DNA from 2 places in the Shewanella sp. cp20 genome. Region 2 is predicted to be linked to the other one. Evidence: riboswitches for the same ligand, from Rfam matches in the RefSeq annotation. Region 2 holds a riboswitch; the other holds the start of a gene.
What was found. A riboswitch is a leader RNA that binds a small molecule or an ion and turns the genes downstream of it on or off. The one in region 2 is predicted to bind thiamine pyrophosphate.
Positions count from the first base shown of each region.

Region 1: another riboswitch for thiamine pyrophosphate. It lies ahead of thiC (phosphomethylpyrimidine synthase ThiC); the one in region 2 lies ahead of DB48_RS17465 (TonB-dependent receptor).

Region 1 covers NZ_JPII01000047.1:25,923-36,079, forward strand. Annotated here, with positions in the region: gene DB48_RS15550 (Y-family DNA polymerase) at 1-17, shown strand, start outside; gene DB48_RS15555 (error-prone DNA polymerase) at 17-3,148, shown strand; gene DB48_RS15560 (DTW domain-containing protein) at 3,535-4,089, shown strand; gene trhA (PAQR family membrane homeostasis protein TrhA) at 4,176-4,856, opposite strand; gene DB48_RS20245 (hypothetical protein) at 5,202-5,339, opposite strand; gene DB48_RS15570 (hypothetical protein) at 5,397-6,293, shown strand; TPP riboswitch at 6,440-6,538, shown strand; partial or broken gene thiC (phosphomethylpyrimidine synthase ThiC) at 6,713-8,667, shown strand; gene thiE (thiamine phosphate synthase) at 8,670-10,157, shown strand, end outside.
Region 2 covers NZ_JPII01000049.1:50,284-60,440, reverse strand. Annotated here, with positions in the region: gene DB48_RS17495 (CsgG/HfaB family protein) at 1-514, shown strand, start outside; gene DB48_RS17490 (hypothetical protein) at 730-1,296, shown strand; gene hinT (purine nucleoside phosphoramidase) at 1,497-1,847, shown strand; gene DB48_RS17480 (PaaI family thioesterase) at 1,878-2,375, shown strand; gene DB48_RS17475 (PaaI family thioesterase) at 2,372-2,836, shown strand; gene DB48_RS17470 (YcfL family protein) at 2,869-3,258, shown strand; TPP riboswitch at 3,387-3,508, shown strand; gene DB48_RS17465 (TonB-dependent receptor) at 3,581-5,722, shown strand; gene DB48_RS17460 (hypothetical protein) at 5,802-6,062, shown strand; gene pnuC (nicotinamide riboside transporter PnuC) at 6,104-6,751, shown strand; gene DB48_RS17450 (phosphotransferase) at 6,791-7,807, shown strand; gene DB48_RS17445 (HvfX family Cu-binding RiPP maturation protein) at 7,959-8,549, shown strand; gene DB48_RS17440 (NAD(P)H nitroreductase) at 8,644-9,192, shown strand; gene DB48_RS17435 (MBL fold metallo-hydrolase) at 9,367-10,098, opposite strand; gene DB48_RS17430 (hypothetical protein) at 10,141-10,157, opposite strand, start outside.

The DNA.
Region 1 (10,157 bases), on a different contig from region 2:
AGGGATGGTTTGGTTAATGCGCACCCAATCACAGTACGCCGAATTACACGCTCTCTCCAACTACAGCTTTTTGCGGGGGGCCTCTCACCCCCATGAGCTGGTGGAGCAGGCCAAGCGCCTGGGCTATCAGGCGCTGGCGTTGACCGACGAATGTTCTTTCGCCGGAGTGGTCAAGGCCCATGAGGCGGCTAAGCGCTGCGATCTAAAGTTGATCTTGGGCGCCGAGTTTCATCTCGATGAGGGGCTGTTTGTGCTGCTGGCGCCCAGTCGTCTGGCCTATGGCGAGATCAGCGCCCTGATCACCCAGGCCAGACGGAGTCAGGGTAAGGGCGAGTATAGGGTGAGCCTAGAGGCTATCCTAGCACAGCAACAGAGCCTACTGCTGTGGCGGCCACCGACACTGGCGCAGTTTAGGCAAGGCAGTGGGGGGGCGAGCGCAGAGCCCGATATGTTATCTCGCTATCGTGAGCACATAGGAGGCATAGCCTCACGGCTGGTTTCGGCCTTTTCGGGACGCCTGCATCTCTTGATGGAGCGACTCTTGCTGCCGGGAGAGGCACTTAACCTACAGCAATGGCAATGGCTGAGTCAGGCCCAGGCGATCCCCTGTGTGGCGGCCGGAGGCGTGCGCATGCATGAGGCGGAGCGTCAGCCGCTGCTCGATATCTTGACCTGTATCGCCCATGGGCGGGATCTCGACAGCGGTGCGGCCCTATGCTCCATCAACGCCGAAGCCAGCCTCAAGCCAATAGCGGCGCAGCGTAAACGCTACCCTCAGGCGTGGATCGATAACGCCCTGGCGCTGGCCCGTCGCTGTCATTTTTCCCTGGATGAACTCAAATATGAGTACCCGGTGGAGGTGGTACCAGCGGGCATGCAGGCCAGTGAGTATCTGGCGCAGGCGGTGCGGGAAGGGGCCAAACGGCGTTTTCCGGCCGGGGTGCCCGCTAAGGTGAAGATGCAATATGAGAAGGAGCTGCAATTGATTGCGGCGATGGCCTATGAGTATTTCTTTCTCACCATCTATGACATCGTCTGTTTCGCCAAATCCCAGCAGATCCTCTATCAGGGGCGAGGCTCGGCGGCGAACTCTGTGGTCTGTTACTGCCTGGGGATCACCGAGGTGGATCCCACTAAGATCAACATGTTGTTCGAACGCTTTATCTCTAAGGAGCGTAACGAGCCGCCGGATATCGACGTGGACTTCGAGCATGAGCGGCGCGAGGAGGTGATCCAGTATATCTACCGCAAATATGGCCGTGAGCGTACCGCGCTTGCCGCGGCGGTGATCTGCTACCGTTTCAAGAGTGCCATGGGCGATGTGGGCAAGGCGTTGGGGATAGATGCCGAGCAGATCGCCCTGATGATTAAGCGTATAGATCGCCGGGATCCCAAGCATCACTGGACGACTCAGCTGGCCGCCATGCTGCCAGACTCGGGGCGCGGACGCATGTTGCTGCCCCTGGTGCAGACGCTGATCGGTTTTCCCCGTCACCTGTCACAGCACGTAGGCGGTTTTATCATCTCGGCGGGCCCCTTGTCTGAGCTGGTGCCCATTGAAAATGCGGCCATGGCGGAGCGCACCGTGATCCAGTGGGATAAAGATGATCTAGAGACCCTGGGGCTGCTCAAGGTGGATATCCTGGCGCTGGGTATGTTGACGGCGATTCGCAAGACCTTTGCCTTGCTGAGCCGGCCCGGGAAAGGCTTTTCCATGGCCGATGTGGTCTGGGAGGAGGCCGAGGTCTATCGTATGCTGCAGAAGGGCGACAGCATAGGCGTGTTTCAGGTCGAGTCCCGGGCCCAGAGTGCCATGCTGCCAAGGCTTAAGCCTGCCTGCTATTACGACCTCGTGGTGCAGATCGCCATCGTCAGGCCAGGACCAATCCAGGGGGATATGGTGCATCCCTACCTGAGACGAAGGGACGGCCTGGAAGCGGTGGAGTATCCTAGCCCGGCGGTCGAGTCCGTGTTATCTCGCACCATGGGCGTGCCTATCTTTCAGGAGCAGGTGATCCAGCTGGCCATGGTGGCTGCCGGTTTTAGCGGCGGTGAGGCGGATCAGCTGCGCCGAGCGATGGCAAGCTGGAAACGCACCGGTGAGCTGGATAAGTTTGAGGCTAAGTTACTCAAGGGGATGGCGGCGCGCGGCTACAGCCAAACATTTGCCGAGCAGATTTACCGGCAGATCAAGGGCTTCGGCGAGTACGGTTTTCCCGAGTCCCATTCGGCCAGCTTCGCCCTGCTGGCCTATGTGTCGGCCTATCTTAAGCATCATTATCCGGCGGCCTTCTGCTGCGCCTTACTCAACAGTCAACCCATGGGGTTTTACAGCCCGTCACAGCTGATCCAGGATGTGTTACGTCACCATGTCATGGTGTTGCCGGTATGCGTCAATCACAGCGACTGGGAGAATAGTCTGGTGAGCCTGCAAGAAGGCGAGGAACCGGCGATCCGCCTAGGATTTCGTCAGGTCAAAGGCCTGAGGCATGAGGATATCAAGGTGCTTATCCAGGCGCGCCCAGAGGGGGGCTTTAAGCGAGTCGAGCAGCTCTATGAGATAGGTCTGTCTCAGGGCTGTCTGACCCTACTGGCCAGCGCCGATGCCCTGTTGAGCCTGGCTGGACACAGGTATCAGGCACGCTGGCAACTCAGTGCCTATCAGCCGAGCCTGCCGCTGTTTGATGAACTGCCGCCAGCTTCTAGCCAGGTGGTGTTGGCGCCTCCCAGCGAGATGGCGGCCATGCAGAGTGATTATCGCCACCTGGGACTCAGCCTGGGGCGCCATGTGATGGCACAGCTCAGGAAGCAGATGCCATTTAAAGGCTGTCTGCGCGCCGCGGAGCTATCAGGTTGTCGTCACGGGCAGCTGGTTCGCGTGGCCGGAGTGGTAGTGGGACGTCAGCGTCCGGGAACCGCCTCGGGCGTCACCTTCGTGACGCTGGAAGATGAGACGGGCAACATCAATGTGATCGTCTGGAGCGCCACGGCCAGGGCGCAGCGTCAGCCATTTCTAACATCAAAAATTTTAAAGGTAACCGGCGTACTTGAGACGCAATCTGGTGTATCACATGTTATTGCCGGTAGACTGGATGACCTATCTGGCATGGTGAATGATTTTGAGTCAAGCTCGCGAGATTTTCGTTAGTGCCGAGTGCCTTTGGAGCTGTGCTCAGTTTGCCTCTCCACTGTTTTCCTCTCTACTGAGTGCCTTTCCACCGAGCGCCTTGGCGTTACTCAGTTATGGTGCTTGTCATGGTACTTGTTATGGTTCTTGTTATGGCATTTGTCATAGTACTTTGAGGTATACTCACCGCTTGCATTTTACTTTCATTATTCTGTCATCTTATTTTTTAGGTAGGGGGCTTTCACCTAAGGGTAGAGCGTCTTTCATCAAGGCTTTTCACCGAATGATAGCTGAGAATGCTCCATGGATAAAAACGCCAGGGAAGAGCTTGGGTGAAAGGAAGACGGGAAAAGAGAAACAGAGTGAAGGGAAAACTGGGTGAAAAGTAACAGAGTGAAGGAGAAAGGGTGAAGTTTGTCTTACTAACACACGAGCGGGAATACGATCGCCCCAGTAACACTGGCCAGCTGGCGTTAGCCGCTTTTCCCGAACTTTGTCGCCGCGTGCGCTGGTCTCGGATTGCGCCCGATGAGGCGCTGAAACAAGCCTGCGAGTCGGGTGATGCCCTGTTGCTGTTTCCCAAGGAACCTAACCTTGATCAGGCAGATAATGGGGAGAGTGTGGATGAGGCTGACTCGTCCGTGCAACTTCTGGCAGAGTCATTTCTGAATGAGCAGAACCAGGCTAACCAGTGTGGGATGCAGGGCGTAGGACAGGTGATCATTCTCGATGCCACCTGGCAGGAAGCGAGAAAGATGGTGCGCCAAACGCCCTATCTGCAAGCGGCAAGACGGTTGACCCTAGCAGAGTGCAAGCCCTCCCGTTATCGTCTGAGGCGTAATCAGTTGTCCGAGGGGCTGTGCACCATAGAGTGCATCATTAGCCTGATGAATCGCTTTGGAATGAGCCAAGCGGCGCAGCAGCTCGATGAGGCCTTTGACGCCTTTATGTCGGAGCACTAGGGTTGGAGCACTAGGATTAGAGCGCCTAGGTTAACGCACCTGAGTTAGCGCAGCTGAGTTAGATTATTTGAGTTAGCTTATCTGAATTAAATCACCGTTAGATAGACGCATAAAAAGTGACTGAGGGCGCCGGCTAGGACAAACAGATGCCAGATGGCGTGATTATAAGGGATGCGTTTACCCACGTAGAAGATCACCCCGACACTGTAGAAGATCCCGCCCGCCAAGAGTAGCTGAAAACCCAGTGGGCTCATGGCCGCCAGCAGTTGTTTCATCACTATGACACACAACCAGCCCATCACCAGATAGAGCACCAGGCTAAAGGCCTTGAAGCGATGAATAAACAGCGTCTTGAACAGGATACCACCAAGAGCCAGCGCCCAGATGGCGACTAGAATGGCATCGGCTTCGATACTATCGAGCAGGATCTGCATCAGGGGAGTGTAGGTGCCAGCGATCAGCAGATAGATGGCGCAGTGATCGGCTATCTTGAGTCGATGTTTTAATTTGGGCGCGGAGACGCTGTGATAGAGGGTAGAGCAGAGAAACAGGAGTATGATGCTCCAACAGTAGAGCGCCAATCCACCAAGCTGTAAATCGGTTAGCCTGTCCCATCCCTTGAGTAGCGAAAACACCAATGCCAGGATCCCTGCAATAACCCCCAGGCCATGACTGAGGGCATTGGCTAGCTCTTCGGCCCGACTATAGGGGGCGACGTTTGTCCTTAAGCTGGGATGGGTATCCAAGGTGATCTCTTGGGGGGGCATTGTTTGTGTCCGCATGGTTTGTGGTGGCATTACACTCTCTAAAACTGGTTAGACCTCATTAGTGCGAGTCTAACAGCAAGCTTTCACAAAATAAATGGTTTAGCGTACATATGTACGCTTAAATTGTGTAGCTATGTTTTAGTGTTTGAATATATTGGCTTTTAAATCTCACTCTGTCCACCATGTATCCTTGGAGGAACTTATCGCATCTCATCACCTCTAAAGCGCTAAGTGACCTAAGGAAAGGATAAGTTGGTATTGCGAGTGCTCCCTAAGGATAGTCAGCCTCCCTGGCCGTGCCTCAATTTTAATCTTGATGTTGATCTTGATATCGATGTTGCGCCGTCAGCCTTCAGTCATTTCGTCAATGAGCCTGCCGACAGTCAGCAAGCTAAGCTGACAGAAGCTCCCCTTGCTAAAGGCCTGCTTGCGAGAATCGGCCGGATGGATCTGGCTATCTTCTTGGCTGTCCTTATCACGCATCTTGCACTGCTAACCTTGTTGAGTTGGCAGTTCGAAGGGCCATATTTGCACCGCAGTATGCCGAAGGACAAGAAAGCCATAAGCGCCTATATGCTGACTCAGGCAGAATTGGATGCCATGAGGGCTAGGTCTCATGCTCAACCTCAGTCTCATGCTCAATCTCAACCTAAGTCTAAGCCTCGTTCTCTGCCTGCCAATGCTTCTACACAAACGCCTCCTAGCCCAACACAAAGCGAATTAGATGACAGTGCAAATAGCCAGGCCCTATCGACTGAGGAGAAACCGGCGCCGCAGGGTGCCGTTAAGGCCAATGCCGCGCTGATTAAGCCGTTATCTGCAGAGGAGGTTGCTGCTAGTCGAGCAACCGATATTGAGCCAATTACTACTCAATCCACGAATCCCAACACCACAGATAAAACGGCATCTCAGGCTGTGCCTAAAGCCGAGACTTCTGATGATGATCATAGGGAGGAGAAGGCATTTTCTTTCGAAGATGCGCCGCGCCTTAACCTTAACTCAGATCTTAGCTCTGCTCTTGACCCTGCAGGTGAGCAGACATCAGCCTATTCGGGGGCGGTAAGCACTATGACGGGTGACTACATGGCCAGAGACAGGCAGGCACAGCTGGACAACTTAGTCCAGAGTGCTGCCACAAATGCCACCCAGAAGAAGTCCATGAGTGAGATGGATGGTGATATGAGGGTGTTGGCCCTGCCTAAGGAAAATGAGTATGAGACGGCAATCACCTTAGACAGTAAGCTGGATCCCAATCGTATCGTCAAGATAGGGGATACCTGTTATCGGGTGGTGAGTGTGGCGACGCCGATTAACCCTCATGCGGAAAATCTGGGCTTTCCCTTCAAGTGTGGCATCGATGAGGTGAAACAGGCGATAAAAGAGGGGCTGGATAAGCATCTGAGCATGATGGGAGTGAGTCAAAAAGGGAAAAATTAGCGTGATATATTTTCACTTAAAACATAACTCTTCTTATTACGGTGTTTTAAGTGTTTGTTTTATACTCTATTTTGTTATCGATAATTTTGTTTTTAACTGTGTTGTTTTGGGGGTTGTCACCCTCAATCTCTTAGGTCTATACTGAGGCCCTCTTGTCGGAGTGCCATTAGGCTGAGACCGTTAATTCGGGATCCGTTGAACCTGATCAGGTTAGTCCCTGCGAAGGAAACAAGCATTATATGACCTTAGTGTCGCCGCCGTTTTTATCGGCCTGTCGAAAGCCCGCACTAATGAACAGCGAGCTTAATTCGAGCGACACCCAGCATATTTTTGAATTAGGCCATTTGGCCTGACTCAATGCCCTCAACGCCAACTTCTCCAGACAAGCAACTTCATCTAACCCTATAGTGAGATTGCTTATGTCAACACGTCGTGAAATGCGAGCAGAGGCCCAGGCCTTTATCGATAACCTCAAGCCGCTACAACACCCAAATTCTCAGAAGTTTTACTTAAGCGGTAGCAGGCCAGATCTTAAGGTCGCTATCGGCAGATTTTTCAGTCCGATACCCTGATCGGCGGCACCGCCGAGGCGCCTGTTTATGAGCAGAATCCGCCCATTAACGTCTATGATTGCGCCGGGCCCTATTCAGATCCTAACGCCGATATCGATGTGCGTCACGGCTTGGCAAAGCTGCGTTCTCAGTGGATCGCCGAGCGCGGCGATACCCAGGAACTCGAGCAGGTCAGCTCAGGTTTTACCCAGCAGCGCCTGGCCGATGAAGGCTTAGATCATCTCAGATTCGAGCATCTGCCTAAGCCCAGACGCGCCCTTGATGGCAAGGTGGTGACTCAGATGCACTATGCGAGGCGCGGCATCATCACCCCCGAGATGGAGTATGTGGCCCTGCGTGAAAACATGGCCCGCGAGAGTGTGACCCAAGAGGTGCTTAACCAGCGCGCACCGGGTGAGAGTTTCGGTGCCAAGGTGGGCGAGCCCATTACCCCCGAGTTTGTGCGTCAGGAGCTGGCGGCTGGCCGGGCTATCTTGCCGCTGAACATCAACCACCCCGAGGCCGAACCTATGATCATCGGCCGTAATTTTCTGGTTAAGGTCAATGCCAACATAGGCAATTCGGCGGTCACTTCGTCCATCGAAGAGGAGGTGGAGAAGCTGGTGTGGGCCACCCGCTGGGGGGCAGATACAGTGATGGATCTCTCCACCGGCCGCTACATTCACGAGACCCGCGAGTGGATCATTCGTAACTCACCCGTGCCCATAGGCACTGTGCCCATCTATCAGGCGCTGGAGAAGGTCAATGGCGTCGCTGAAGACCTTACCTGGGAGATCTTCAGAGATACCCTGATAGAGCAGGCCGAACAGGGGGTGGATTACTTTACCATACATGCGGGCGTGCTCCTGCGCTATGTGCCTATGACGGCCAAGCGCCTCACGGGTATCGTCTCCCGTGGCGGTTCTATCATGGCCAAGTGGTGCCTCTCTCATCATAAGGAAAATTTCCTTTATGAACATTTCGATGAGATCTGCAGACTCTGCGCCGCCTACGATGTTTCTTTGTCTCTGGGTGATGGCATGCGCCCAGGCTCCATTGCCGATGCCAACGACGAGGCACAGTTTGCCGAGTTGGAAACCCTCGGCGAGCTGGTGAAGAAGGCCTGGCAGTATGATGTGCAGACCATTATCGAGGGGCCGGGCCATATCCCGATGCAGCTGATCAAGGAGAACATCGATAAGCAGCTCGAGCTGTGCGATGAGGCGCCGTTTTACACTCTGGGGCCGCAAACCACAGACATCGCCCCAGGCTATGATCACTTTACCTCTGGCATAGGCGCGGCGATGATCGCTTGGTATGGCTGCGCCATGCTCTGTTACGTGACGCCTAAGGAACATCTCGGCCTGCCCAACAAGGAAGATGTGAAACAGGGGCTGATCGCCTACAAGATCGCCGCCCATGCTGGTGATGTGGCCAAGGGCCATCCCGGCGCGCAGATCCGCGACAATGCCTTGTCTAAGGCCAGATTCGAGTTTCGCTGGGAAGATCAATACAACCTGGGGCTGGATCCCGACACCGCCAGGGCGTTTCACGACGAGTCACTGCCGCAGGAGTCAGCCAAGGTGGCTCATTTTTGCTCCATGTGCGGTCCCAAGTTCTGCTCGATGAAGATCACTCAAGAGGTACGCGAGTACGCGGCGGCTCAAGCCATCGAGGTAAGAGAGATTGAAGCCTCGGATGTCGATGGTGATAACCCCAAGGCGGATATCCAGCAGGGGATGGCGCAGATGTCGGCCCAGTTTAAGCAAAGTGGTGGTGAGCTCTATCACAGTGCGGCATTGGCTGACGTTGAAGAGGTATAGCCATGTCAGCTGATAAACCTATTGTCTGGACCATTGCCGGTTCAGACAGCGGCGGCGGTGCAGGCATTCAGGCGGATCTGGCGACCATGACGGATCTTGGTTGCCACGCCTGTAGCGTGATAGCCAGCGTGACCGCGCAAAACTCTGTGGCGGTGAATGGTGTCGAGCCGGTGAGTGAGGCCATCTTGCTCGCTCAGCTCGATACCCTGCTGGCCGACTTACCACCAAGGGCGATAAAGATAGGGCTGCTCGCCAATCAGCGGCAGATCCATCTGGTGGCCGACTGGCTGTTGACCCATATTAGGCCGCTCAGGACGAAAGAGGGTCAGCCTATCCCTGTGATCCTCGATCCTGTGATGGTGGCCTCATGCGGTGATGCGCTTGCGGCCCAAGTGAAAATGCAAGGCAAAGCGCAAGGGGAAGAGGGAGAATCCTCAACGCAGCCAAAGCAAGGCGGCCTGGATTTCACACCCTTCAGGGGAGTGCTAAGCCTCATCACCCCGAACCTTAGCGAATTTGGCAGATTGCTGGGAGAAGAGACGACATCGAGGGATGAGATTCTCACCCAGGCTAAGAGGCTGTCAAACCAGTTAGCCTGTCATCTGCTGATCACCGGCGGCGATAAGGGCGCACTCTGGCAAAGCGAATGGGCTGAAGATCTCTTCGTCTGCAACGAGGTGGCGCACACCTCGGCGATACATCAGCATAGAGGATTTTGCCTGAGTAGCGAGCGACTGGACAACCCAAATCATCATGGCAGTGGCTGCACCCTGTCATCGGCGATCGCCAGTTTTCTCGCCCAGGGGCTGGTGCTCCACGATGCCATCTTGATTGCTAAGGCCTATGTGAGCCAAGGCATCAGGTTCGCGAGTGCCGTTGGCGCAGGAGCCGGCCCCTTGGCACGCTGTGGTTGGCCTGCCGGATTAACATCCTTGCCTCTGATTGTCGATGCACAGATGCCGGCCACTTCCCGTCAGTCGCTTAACTTTCCCAAGCTACAACGCCCCATCGGCGTCTACCCAGTGGTCGATAGGCTAGAGACCCTAGAGCAGCTACTGGCAGCAGGTGCCAGTACGGCTCAGCTGAGGATAAAACTTGCCGATGACGGGCTAGCTGATATCAAGCCTGTTGGCGCCCCCGATGAATCGGCGTTAGAGGCTGTAATAAAAGAGGCTATCGCACTGGGCCGAGCATATGATGCTCAGGTGTTTATCAACGATCACTGGCAGCTTGCGCTCAAGCATGGCGCGTTCGGTATCCATCTGGGTCAGGAAGATCTCTGTAGCGCAGATCTCGAGGCGATCGCCAAGGCGGGCATAGCGCTGGGGATCTCTAGTCATGGGGTATTCGAGCTGGCATTGGCAAGTCAGCTTAACCCTTCCTATCTGGCGTTAGGTCATATCTTTCCCACGCCGACCAAATCAATGCCTTCCAATCCCCAGGGGCTTAAACATCTCGCGCACATGGTTGCGCTGTGGGCGCCCAATTGC
Region 2 (10,157 bases):
CGTCAGGGCTGGTCTAAATGGTGAGGCCAATAAGTTGCCACAGCTTAATTCGGCGCAGATATTGATGGAAGGCGGTATCGTTGCCTATGACACTAACGTCAGGACCGGCGGCGCCGGCGCCCGCTATTTAGGCATAGGTGCGGCAACCCAGTTTCGTGTCGATACCGTAACGGTAAACCTCAGGGCGGTGGATATCCGCACCGGACGCTTGCTCAGTAGCGTGACGACGACAAAGTCAATCCTATCGAAAGAGATCACCGCCGGTGTGTTTAAGTTTATCGATGCACAAGAGCTATTGGAGTCTGAGCTTGGCTATACCTCTAACGAGCCGGTGAGTCTGTGTGTGGCATCGGCCATAGAGAGCGCGGTGGTACATATGATCGCCGACGGTATCTGGAAGGGTGCATGGAATTTAGCCGATCAATCCAGTGGCCTAAGCAGTCCCGTGTTACAAAAATATTGGTTGGAGGCTCATTCCGAAGCCAGAGTACGCGCAAAGATTAATCAGGGATAAGGCGGGTCACCTAGATAGCTAATACTTTTGTATTGTCATCAAAATGCCGTACAGCACTTTAGTATTAGCAGTCTGGCTCGGTAGTAACCATTTTGCTACTTTAGCTCAACATTCCGTAACTATATATTTTTATTGTTTATTTGACTCATTTCGGTTTCACATTGATTCCCACTGAGGTAGAATTCGTCAAGTTTTTGACTTGCTGAATAGGTACGATGAAGAAGTTAGCATTGCTGTTAGTGTTAGCGCCACTTTACGCACATGGATTGGCGCCTTTTGGGCTTGATTGGGGAGAGGATGTCAGCCGGTATGGCGAGGTGAAACGCCAGGGCGATGAACTCAGGGTAGAAACCCATGCTTTACCTAAATCTTTATCTTTAGCCAATGGCTATGTGCTCTATGCCGACAAGCAACACGGGCTACTAAAAGTCACCATGACAAGCAAAATATATGGCTTGTACGATGATGATTATAATCAGGATTTCAATTTTATTAAGCAATCTCTGATGGATAGTGGTTATCAAACCACTGAGTTTATTTCTAGTGAGATGAGTTCCTACCGATGTGTTTTGCAGGGCTCCTGCTCGGGTAAGCGCTGGTATGGCTTTGTGGGCGATGGCACTAATGTGGCGCTGGAACAGCTGGCTAAGACGCGCCAAGATGCCTTCATCAAGTTAACATTTAAGGCGCCTAAGTTGCTACAGATAGAGGCCGAGCGTGAGGAGCTTAAGCAACTTAAACAGCAAGATCAGATGGACAGCGATAGATTAGCATTCGATTAAATCACCGTTAACATTAAATCTTGGCCAGTGTCGCAGCTATGAGTAATAAGGCCCACCTGTTCATCAGGTGGGCTTTTTTGATCTCTGCGCTAAAAATCATCACTCGTTAACCGAGTTAACTCCTTTATTTATATGAAGGATCACAAATTGGTCATTTGTGAGTATACTGACAGGAATAACGTCACATCGAGGATAGTGCAATGGCCGAAGAGACCATTTTCAGTAAAATTATTAGACGCGAAATTCCCGCCGATATCCTATATCAAGATGAGTTGGTCACGGCCTTTCGTGACATTCAACCTAAGGCGCCAACCCATATTCTCATCATTCCTAACCATCTTATTCCGACGGTTAACGATGTAAAGGCATCTGACGAGAAGGCATTAGGGCGCATGATGACGGTGGCGGCCAAACTGGCTGATGAGGCGGGGATCGCCGAAGACGGTTATCGTCTCATCATGAACTGTAATAAGCATGGCGGCCAGGAAGTCTTCCATATTCATATGCACCTATTAGGCGGCGATTTTATGGGACCGCTGGTGTCGCGTTAATCCCGACTTACTTCTGGACTGTGTTGAGCAATGAAGACAAATCCTGATTTTTTCCCGCTGACGGACTTGGCCACACGCTTTGTCGGCCAGCTAGTGCAGTGCCGCCGACTAGGACTCAGTGTGCTTGAAGCCAGCGAGCAGCACGTGTTGATCGAGCTTCCCTATAGCAGCGAGCTGATCGGTTACCCCGATACCGGTGTGATACACGGCGGGGTGATCACCACCTTGATGGACACCGCCTGTGGTACGGCGGTGGTGTGCAATATCTTCGATAAGTACAAGTCACTTGAGTTATCGCCGACGCTGGATCTGAGAGTCGATTACATGAAACCGGCCGAGCCGAATAAGAGCGTTTACGGTTTTGCCGAGTGTTATAGGCTCTCATCGAGTGTGGCCTTTACCCGCGCCATCGCCTATCAGGATTCTATCGATGATCCTATCGCTCATGCGGTGGGCTCTTTCATGCGCATCAGCCCAGAGATGGTGGGTGATGCCTTCAGACAGGCCTTGATGGGAGAAGGGGAATGACCATGGTTTCGCCAGAGGCTAATCAGGCACTAAACGTTAAAGATATCGTTAAGAAGGCCACCGAGCTCAACGATTTCGGTCACCTATTGGCACACGTACCTTATGCTAAGTTTATCGGCATGCAGGTGGCACGCTTCGGCGACGAGCTGGTGTTTCAGCTGCCCAAGAAAGATGAAAATATCGGTAATCCAACCCTGCCAGCCATTCATGGTGGGGTGATCGCCGGTTTCATGGAGATGTCGGCCATCGTACAGTTGATGGTGTTTATGCAGACCACTAAGGTGCCCAAAATTGTCGACTTCTCTATCGATTACCTGCGAGCCGGCCATCATAGAGACAGTTTTGCCGAGTGCAAGATCACTCGCCAAGGGCGACGGGTGGCCAACGTAAACATCAACTGCTGGCAAACCAACCGTAAGGCGTTGATCGCCACGGCACGTGCCCATTTTCTGATAGAGTAACCGAGTCAATGGCTGGCGTTAGGAGGGTAAAGATGAACAAGGGATTAGTGTTAGGCTGCATGTTATTGGGACTGGCAGCCTGTGCGCCGCATACCGGCGGCATCATGACCAGCTCTACCGGCGAGGTGAGGGTGGATAACGGCTCCTTCCACTCGGATGTGGATGTCAGTGGGGTGACGACCCAGGCCGAGGCCGGTTTCTTGCGGGCCCGCGCTACTGTTATCAGCAAGGCGGCCACAGATCTCCATCTGCAATATAAGTTCACCTGGTACGATATCAATGGTGCGACGGTGGAAGATGAGGGCGTGAGCTGGAAGGCGCTTAAGCTCCATGGTAAGCAGCAGATGCAGGTGACGGCGCTGTCGCCTAATGCCACTGCGGTGCGTTGCGAACTCTATGTGCGCGAGGCCATTTCCAATTAAAAATCGCTTTCATGGATGAGTCGAGCGAATGATTTGATGAAAACGTCAGCAATGCTGGCGTTTTTTTATGGGTCAGGCGCAAATTTTGCGTTAAATATGTCAACTCTTTGTATGAGTCATGTATAATCGGCCTCGCCAAGGGGTGTTAACGCCAAGCCATAGGCTTTGCGATTGACTGAGATGTCCGCTGGACGAACCCTTAGAACCTGATCCGGCTAATACCGGCGTAGGAATGGGCCACATCACTAGATTCAACGCGATCTGTCTGTGCATTCTTTCTCGCTTTCTTAAGTGCCGGATCTCAATATTAATTTGAGGTCCCATGTTTACATTAAAATCTTATTCACCCATCGCCCTTGCCGTTGCTGCGGCGTTAACTCACACCAGCCTGATGGCGAGCGATACGCCGCCGACTAATGACGAGATGGAAGTGATCGTCGTCACCTCTGATTTTCGTCAATCCAGCCTGGACAAGGTGCCATCGAGCATCAGCGTTATCGACCAACAGCAGATAGAAGACGAGGGCGCTCAGCACTTCGAAGACGTACTCAACGGTATTGCCAACTTTAACTGGTCTGGCGGCAGCTCACGGGCAAAATACTTCCAGATCCGCGGTGTCGGCGAGCAGGAGGAGTATCAGGGGGCGCCTAACTCTTCCGTGGGCTATATCATAGACGACATAGATCTGTCTGGTATTGGGATGATCTCCAGCATGTACGATCTGCAGCAGGTCGAGGTGTTGCGTGGTCCTCAGGGGACTCGCTATGGCGCCAACGCGCTGGCGGGACTCATCTATCTTAAGAGTAACGATCCCACCTCGGTATTCGAACATGGCGCCGAGGTGCAACTGGGTGACGATAACCTGCGCACCTTTAGCGGTTTCAGCTCAGGGCCGGTAACCGACTCGGGCAAGCTGCTGTACCGCGTTTCATTGCAGCAGCACGATCAGAACGGTTATCGCGACAATCTGTATCTGGGGCGTGACGACACCAATGGCCGTGACGAGTTTACAGGCCGCATCAAGCTGCGCTGGTATGCCACAGACGATCTGGTGGCGGATCTCAGCCTGATGCACGCCGATTTTAACAATGGCTATGATGCCTGGACACTGGACAACAACGGTTTCGATACCCTTACCGATGAGCCTGGCGTCGATAAGCAGCGCACCACGGGTGGCTCACTGAAGCTGACCTACTCGGGCGCCGACAGTTTTGAACTGGTGTCGCTTAGCTCCATGGCCCAGAGTGATACTCACCACGGCTACGACGGTGACTGGGCAAATCCGGCATATTGGGCGGCCCGCAGCTGTGAGGGTGAGCCCTGCCAATATGACTATACCTGGAACAAGCTGGGCGACAGAACCACGCTGTCTCAGGAGTTTCGTCTAAGCTCCACCGAGGCGGGACGTATCTTAGGCGGGAGCACCGACTGGTTGCTGGGTGTCTATGGCCTGAGACTCACAGAAGACAACGACACCACAGAGGTCTACAACGGCTGGGAAGACAATCTCATGGCCGAGTATGAGGCGACTAATTTGGCCGTTTTCGCCCAGTTAGACAGCGACCTGGGCCATGGCTATGCGCTTTCTGTCGGTGCGCGCCTCGAGCGCCGCGAGAGTGACTACAGCGACTCTGCAAACGATGCCTTCGCGCCGTCTGAGAACATGTGGGGTGGCCATATTGCCCTGAGCAAGACGCTGAGCCCAGATCATCAGGCCTATGCGCGTATCGCCCGCGGCTATAAGGCGGGTGGTTTCAACATGTCGCTGCCGACCTCATTGAGTGATAAGAAAGAGTTCCAGGCCGAGACCCTGTACAACTATGAGCTTGGCCTCAAGTCTGAGTGGCTCGATGGCGACGCCACCACCCATTTCTCGCTGTTTTACATGGATAGACGCGATCAGCAGGTCTCTGCCTCCCAGCAAAACCCGGATGAACCACAGAAGTTTATCCTCTATATCGAAAACGCCGGTAGCTCCCACAACTATGGTGCCGAGCTGGAAGCCAACTGGTACGCCACCGATAACCTTAAGTTATACGCTACCCTCGGCTGGCTAGAGACCGCCTATGGCGATTACGCCTACCAGGATAAGTACGGTGGATTGGTGGATCTCAGTGGCCGCGAACTGGCTCACTCGCCTAATCTTACCTATAGCGCGGGGGCGACCTATCGCAGCGATCTTGGTTGGTTCGCCAACCTGACCACAAGTGGCAAGAGTGAGTTCTACTACTCAGACAGTAACGATTCCAAGTCAGAGCCCTATACTATCTTCAATGCCCGTGTTGGTTATGAGACAGAAACCTGGTCGGCTTACCTTTGGGGTCGCAACCTGTTTGACGAGCAGTATGGCGTGCGCGGCTTCTATTTCGGTAACGAGCCAGATAACGGCTGGGCCGACAAGCAATATATCCGCTACGGCGATCCTCGCCAGCTGGGCGTTACGCTTAACGTCAAGTTTATGTAATTGGCCTGATGTTTTTTGATTTTAGATAGTTGCTTATTACGACAGGGGCGGGCAGGGCTCGCCCCATTAAGGAGTTAAGATGAAATTAACCGCTGAAATCAGCATGTATCCCCTCAAGGATAACTATATCGATCCCATCAAGTGGTTTATCGGCAGGGTAGATGGCTACCCCAACATAGAGCGCCGTACCAATGCCATGGCCACTCAGGTGTGTGGTGAGTATGGCGAGGTGATGCAGATGTTGGCCACCGAGATGGAGGCCGCCCACCAGAAGTGGGGCAAGGCGGTGTTCGTAGTCAAGTTTATCGGCGGCGAGCTGGACCTGTCCCATCAGGAATAAGGCCAAAAGGCGAATAAGTTAACGGGAGCGACACTCATCCTATGATAGATTTCTGGTCCGCTTTGGTCAGCACCCTGACCCAGGCTTTCGAGCAGGCCAACGCCATGACGGCCTGGGAGGCCGTTGCCGTGGTCTTGGCACTGGCCTACCTGGCGCTGGCGATGCGCGGCAACATCTGGTGCTGGGCGGCGGCGTTTGTCAGCACCGCCATCTACACCTTGCTGTTTTGGGAGGTCTCCCTGCTGATGGAGTCGCTGCTCAACGTCTACTACATGGCAATGGCCGGCTACGGCTTCTGGCTGTGGCGCTATGGCGGCGGTGAAGACCATGGTGTCGAGGTGGTGAGCTGGTCGCTGGGAAGGCATATCTCTCTGATTGTGGCGACCAGCGTGGTTTCCCTGGTGGTCGGCCATTTGATGGCGAGCTACACTCAGGCCTCTTACCCATATCTGGACGCCGCAACCAGCTGCTTTGCCGTGATGACCACCTATCTGGTGGCCCGCAAGGTGCTTGAGAACTGGCTCTACTGGGTGGTCATCGATCTGGTCTCCATCTATCTCTATCTCAACAAGGGCTTGATGCTCACCTCTATGCTGTTCATCTTGTATGTGGGCATGGCGATAGGTGGCTACTTTCTGTGGCGCACCAGCATGCAGCAGCCAAGCGAGGCGGATTACTCCTATGACTAATGCGTGCCGTGCTGTGACTCCTGTCGAGGCTAGCGGCTGATGTCTGGCGATAGTCGGCGTGATGGTTTGCATGAAAGCCTGCCTGAGGCGGTTAAGACGCAGCTGGCGAGCCTGGGCTGCCCACTCGATGCGACCACACATATACAGGCGCTCTCGCGGGGGCTGAGCAACCAAAACTATCATCTGAGCAATGCAGGCAAGCAGCTGGTGCTGCGGGTCAACAGCCAGGCAAGTAGCCAGATCAGTGCCCGGGATCATGAGGTGGCGAACTGGCGTCTGGCACAGCGGCAAGGCATAGCTCCAGAGCTGATATATGTGGCGCCTGATAACCGTTTCTATCTGAGTCGTTTCATCGACACAGAGGAAGATTGGAGCCGCCTGATGACGGCCAATCCCGCTCATCCGCTGCAGGATGAAGTCGTTACCCGACCCGATGCCGAGGTGTTGCTGCTGGAGCTGCTTCGCGGCCTGAGTCGTCTGCCCGTGCCTGAGAACCCAATCTCTGTGAGCGAGCAGTGGCGGCGCTACTTTCACCGGTTAGATAGCATAGCCGAAGGTTGTCGAACTCCCGCGTCATACAGCGATCGATGGCAGCAGAGATGGCTTGAGCTTAAGGCACATCGAGCGCGCGTCGATGCCGTCCTTGCAGAGCTCGATGCCTGTGAGCTGGCACCGCAATACAGCCACCGCGATCTCAACCCCCATAATCTCTTGATGAGTCAGGGGCGGCTCTGGTGTATCGATTACGAATATGCCTGTAGCTCGCATCCCCTGGTGGATCTCGCCAGTGTGCTGGCGACCCATAGGCTCTCTACCGAGCAGCGCCATAAGCTGATCCTGGGCTACCTCGAGGGGCATCCCAAGCTAAACCACAAGGCGCAGGCGGCTATTCCGGCGGCGCTGGCACTCTATTGGTATTTTGCCGCCTGTTGGGCGCTGTTGATGGCGAGTCAGGGCGAGACAGAGGCGGGTGAGAGTGCGCCAGATACGAGTCTGCCTCACAGCGTGAGCGACTACCTGCAATGCTTCGACGACTTCATGGTGCTCGTCGCCTGACTCCTCTATCTACTATCTCGCCATCTCACCATCTCACCATCTCCCCATCTTCCTAAATCCTCTTACGCTTGTCTTTATGCAGTCTTGCTGAAATTAAATTGTTCAGCTAAGGGTCTATTAGATAATGACAAAATAATGAGAGAGTGAGGTTATGCAGAAACTGTACGCTAAATTTACCCAGGGGATCGCCCAGCTTGATGGTGTGGCGGCCCTGGCATTGAGGCTCTATCTGGCCCCTGTGCTGATGCAGGCGGGTTACAACAAGTTGTCCCACTTTAGCGATACGGCAGCCTGGTTTGGCAACGCCGAGTGGGGGCTAGGTCTGCCCATGCCCGAGGTGATGGTGGCACTGGCGGCTGGCAGCGAGTTTGTTGGCGGGATCTTGTTGATCCTGGGCCTAGCCACCCGCTTAATCTCCATTCCCTTGATGGTCACCATGGCGGTGGCGGCCTTTAGCGTGCATTGGAAAAATGGCTGGTTGGCCATCGCCGATCCCAGCTCCTGGCTGGCCAATGAGCAGGTGATGGCGTCCGCCGAAAAACTAGCGGCGGCCAAGTCGCTGTTGCAGGAGTATGGAAATTATGACTGGCTGACCTCCTCGGGTAACTTTGTGATCCTCAATAACGGCATCGAGTTTGCCGTGACCTATCTGCTGATGCTGTTTGCCTTGTTGATCATAGGTGGTGGACGTTATACCAGCCTGGACTATTGGATTGCCCGCAAATATCAGCCCAAGGCTTAAGCAAGCGCGTAGAGTGTAAATCCCACTGTTTTGGTGGGATTTTTTTTACCAATTTGTTACCCTCGGGGTCGGTATTAATGACAGGATAATCTTTGTGGATGCGATCGAACTTCTGTTGACTCGGCAGTCTTGCCCCAGGTTAGTCGCCCCGGCTCCCGATGAGGCGCAATTAACTCAGATCTTAAACGCCGCGGTGCGGGTGCCGGATCACGCAGGCCTTACCCCGTGGGAATTTATTATCGCCGAGGGTGACGGTTTAACCCGCCTGGCGGATCATTTTGTGAAGGCCATGGAGCAAGATGGCGGTGACGAGGCGGCGATCGCTAAGGCCGGCAACATGCCGATGCGCGCCCCCATGGTGGTGACTGTGGTGGCTAAGGTCAGCGAGCATCCTAAGGTGCCGGCGCTCGAGCAACATATTGCCGCAGGCTGCGCCTGTATGGCGATGCAGCAAGCGGCCTTCGCCCTGGGATTAGGTGGCATCTGGCGCACCGGGCCCTTGGCCTTTAATCGTCATCTGCACCGGGAACTCGACCTGGGTGAGCAGGATCAGATAGTGGGCTTCCTCTATCTAGGTACGCCTGCGGTGAAGGCGCCGTTAAAGCCACAAAAATCTGCAGGCTCGGCGGTGCGTTACCTCTGACAGAGGTGATAGCAGCCAATATTGTGAAGCCTGGCCAGGGAGTTTCGACTTTGGTCGGGTTTACAGGGCGGTAAAAACTGGCAAAGTGGCAATGACCCACCCTATTAGGTTTTCACCCTAAGTGATTGTGTTGCCCGCTGGTTGCGGGCATTTTTTTGCCTGTCGCAACAGGCCCTAGACACCAACACCCACGTTGAGGTTTTCGAACCAGTCGAGGAACTGCCTTACCTGCTCACCACGGAAGATCCTGCCGTGCTGGGGGCAGAGATACTGAACATCGAGTCTACGCACCCGTTTTATCCAATCGTTTTTGGCACGATTCGATGGCATCCACCGCTGATGAAAGTAGGCCATCTTGGCGCAGTGTTGCTCGAAATCATCCACATAGATATCTGCCTGGGGATCCTCCAGCGCCGCTCCTATATCGCCGGTCATCAGCACCTTGGTTACCGGGTCATACACATGAAAATTCCCCGAGGCGTGCAGGTAGTGGGCCGGTATAAACTGCAGCTCCACCTGATCCAGGCTTAAACTACCACCGTTGTCGGCAATGGGCTCATAGCTGATGTTATGCATGCCGAAGTGGCGGATGAATCCCTCCCACAACCAAGGGGAGTAAAGCTTGGCCTTGGGCAGGGTTTGGTCCCATAGCCCGAGAGAGGAGATGATGTCCGGGTCCTGGTGTGAAGCAAACAGGTGGGTTAGCTGACTCAGGGGAATGTGTTTGACTATGTTAGCCAGCATGGCCGCGAACAGCTCTATGCCGCCCGGATCCATCAGCAAGGCATGGTGGCTGCTGACGACCATGTATTGGTTGGTGTCGATGATCTTATCGGGTTTATCGGGGTCGCGACCAAAGTAGAGCCATTTGTGGGTGGGGGTTTCGATGATTAGCTCACTCTTCATGGTTGTGACTCCTTGTCTGTAAAAAAGGTCTGCAAAAAATGTTCAGGGGGCTGTGTTGC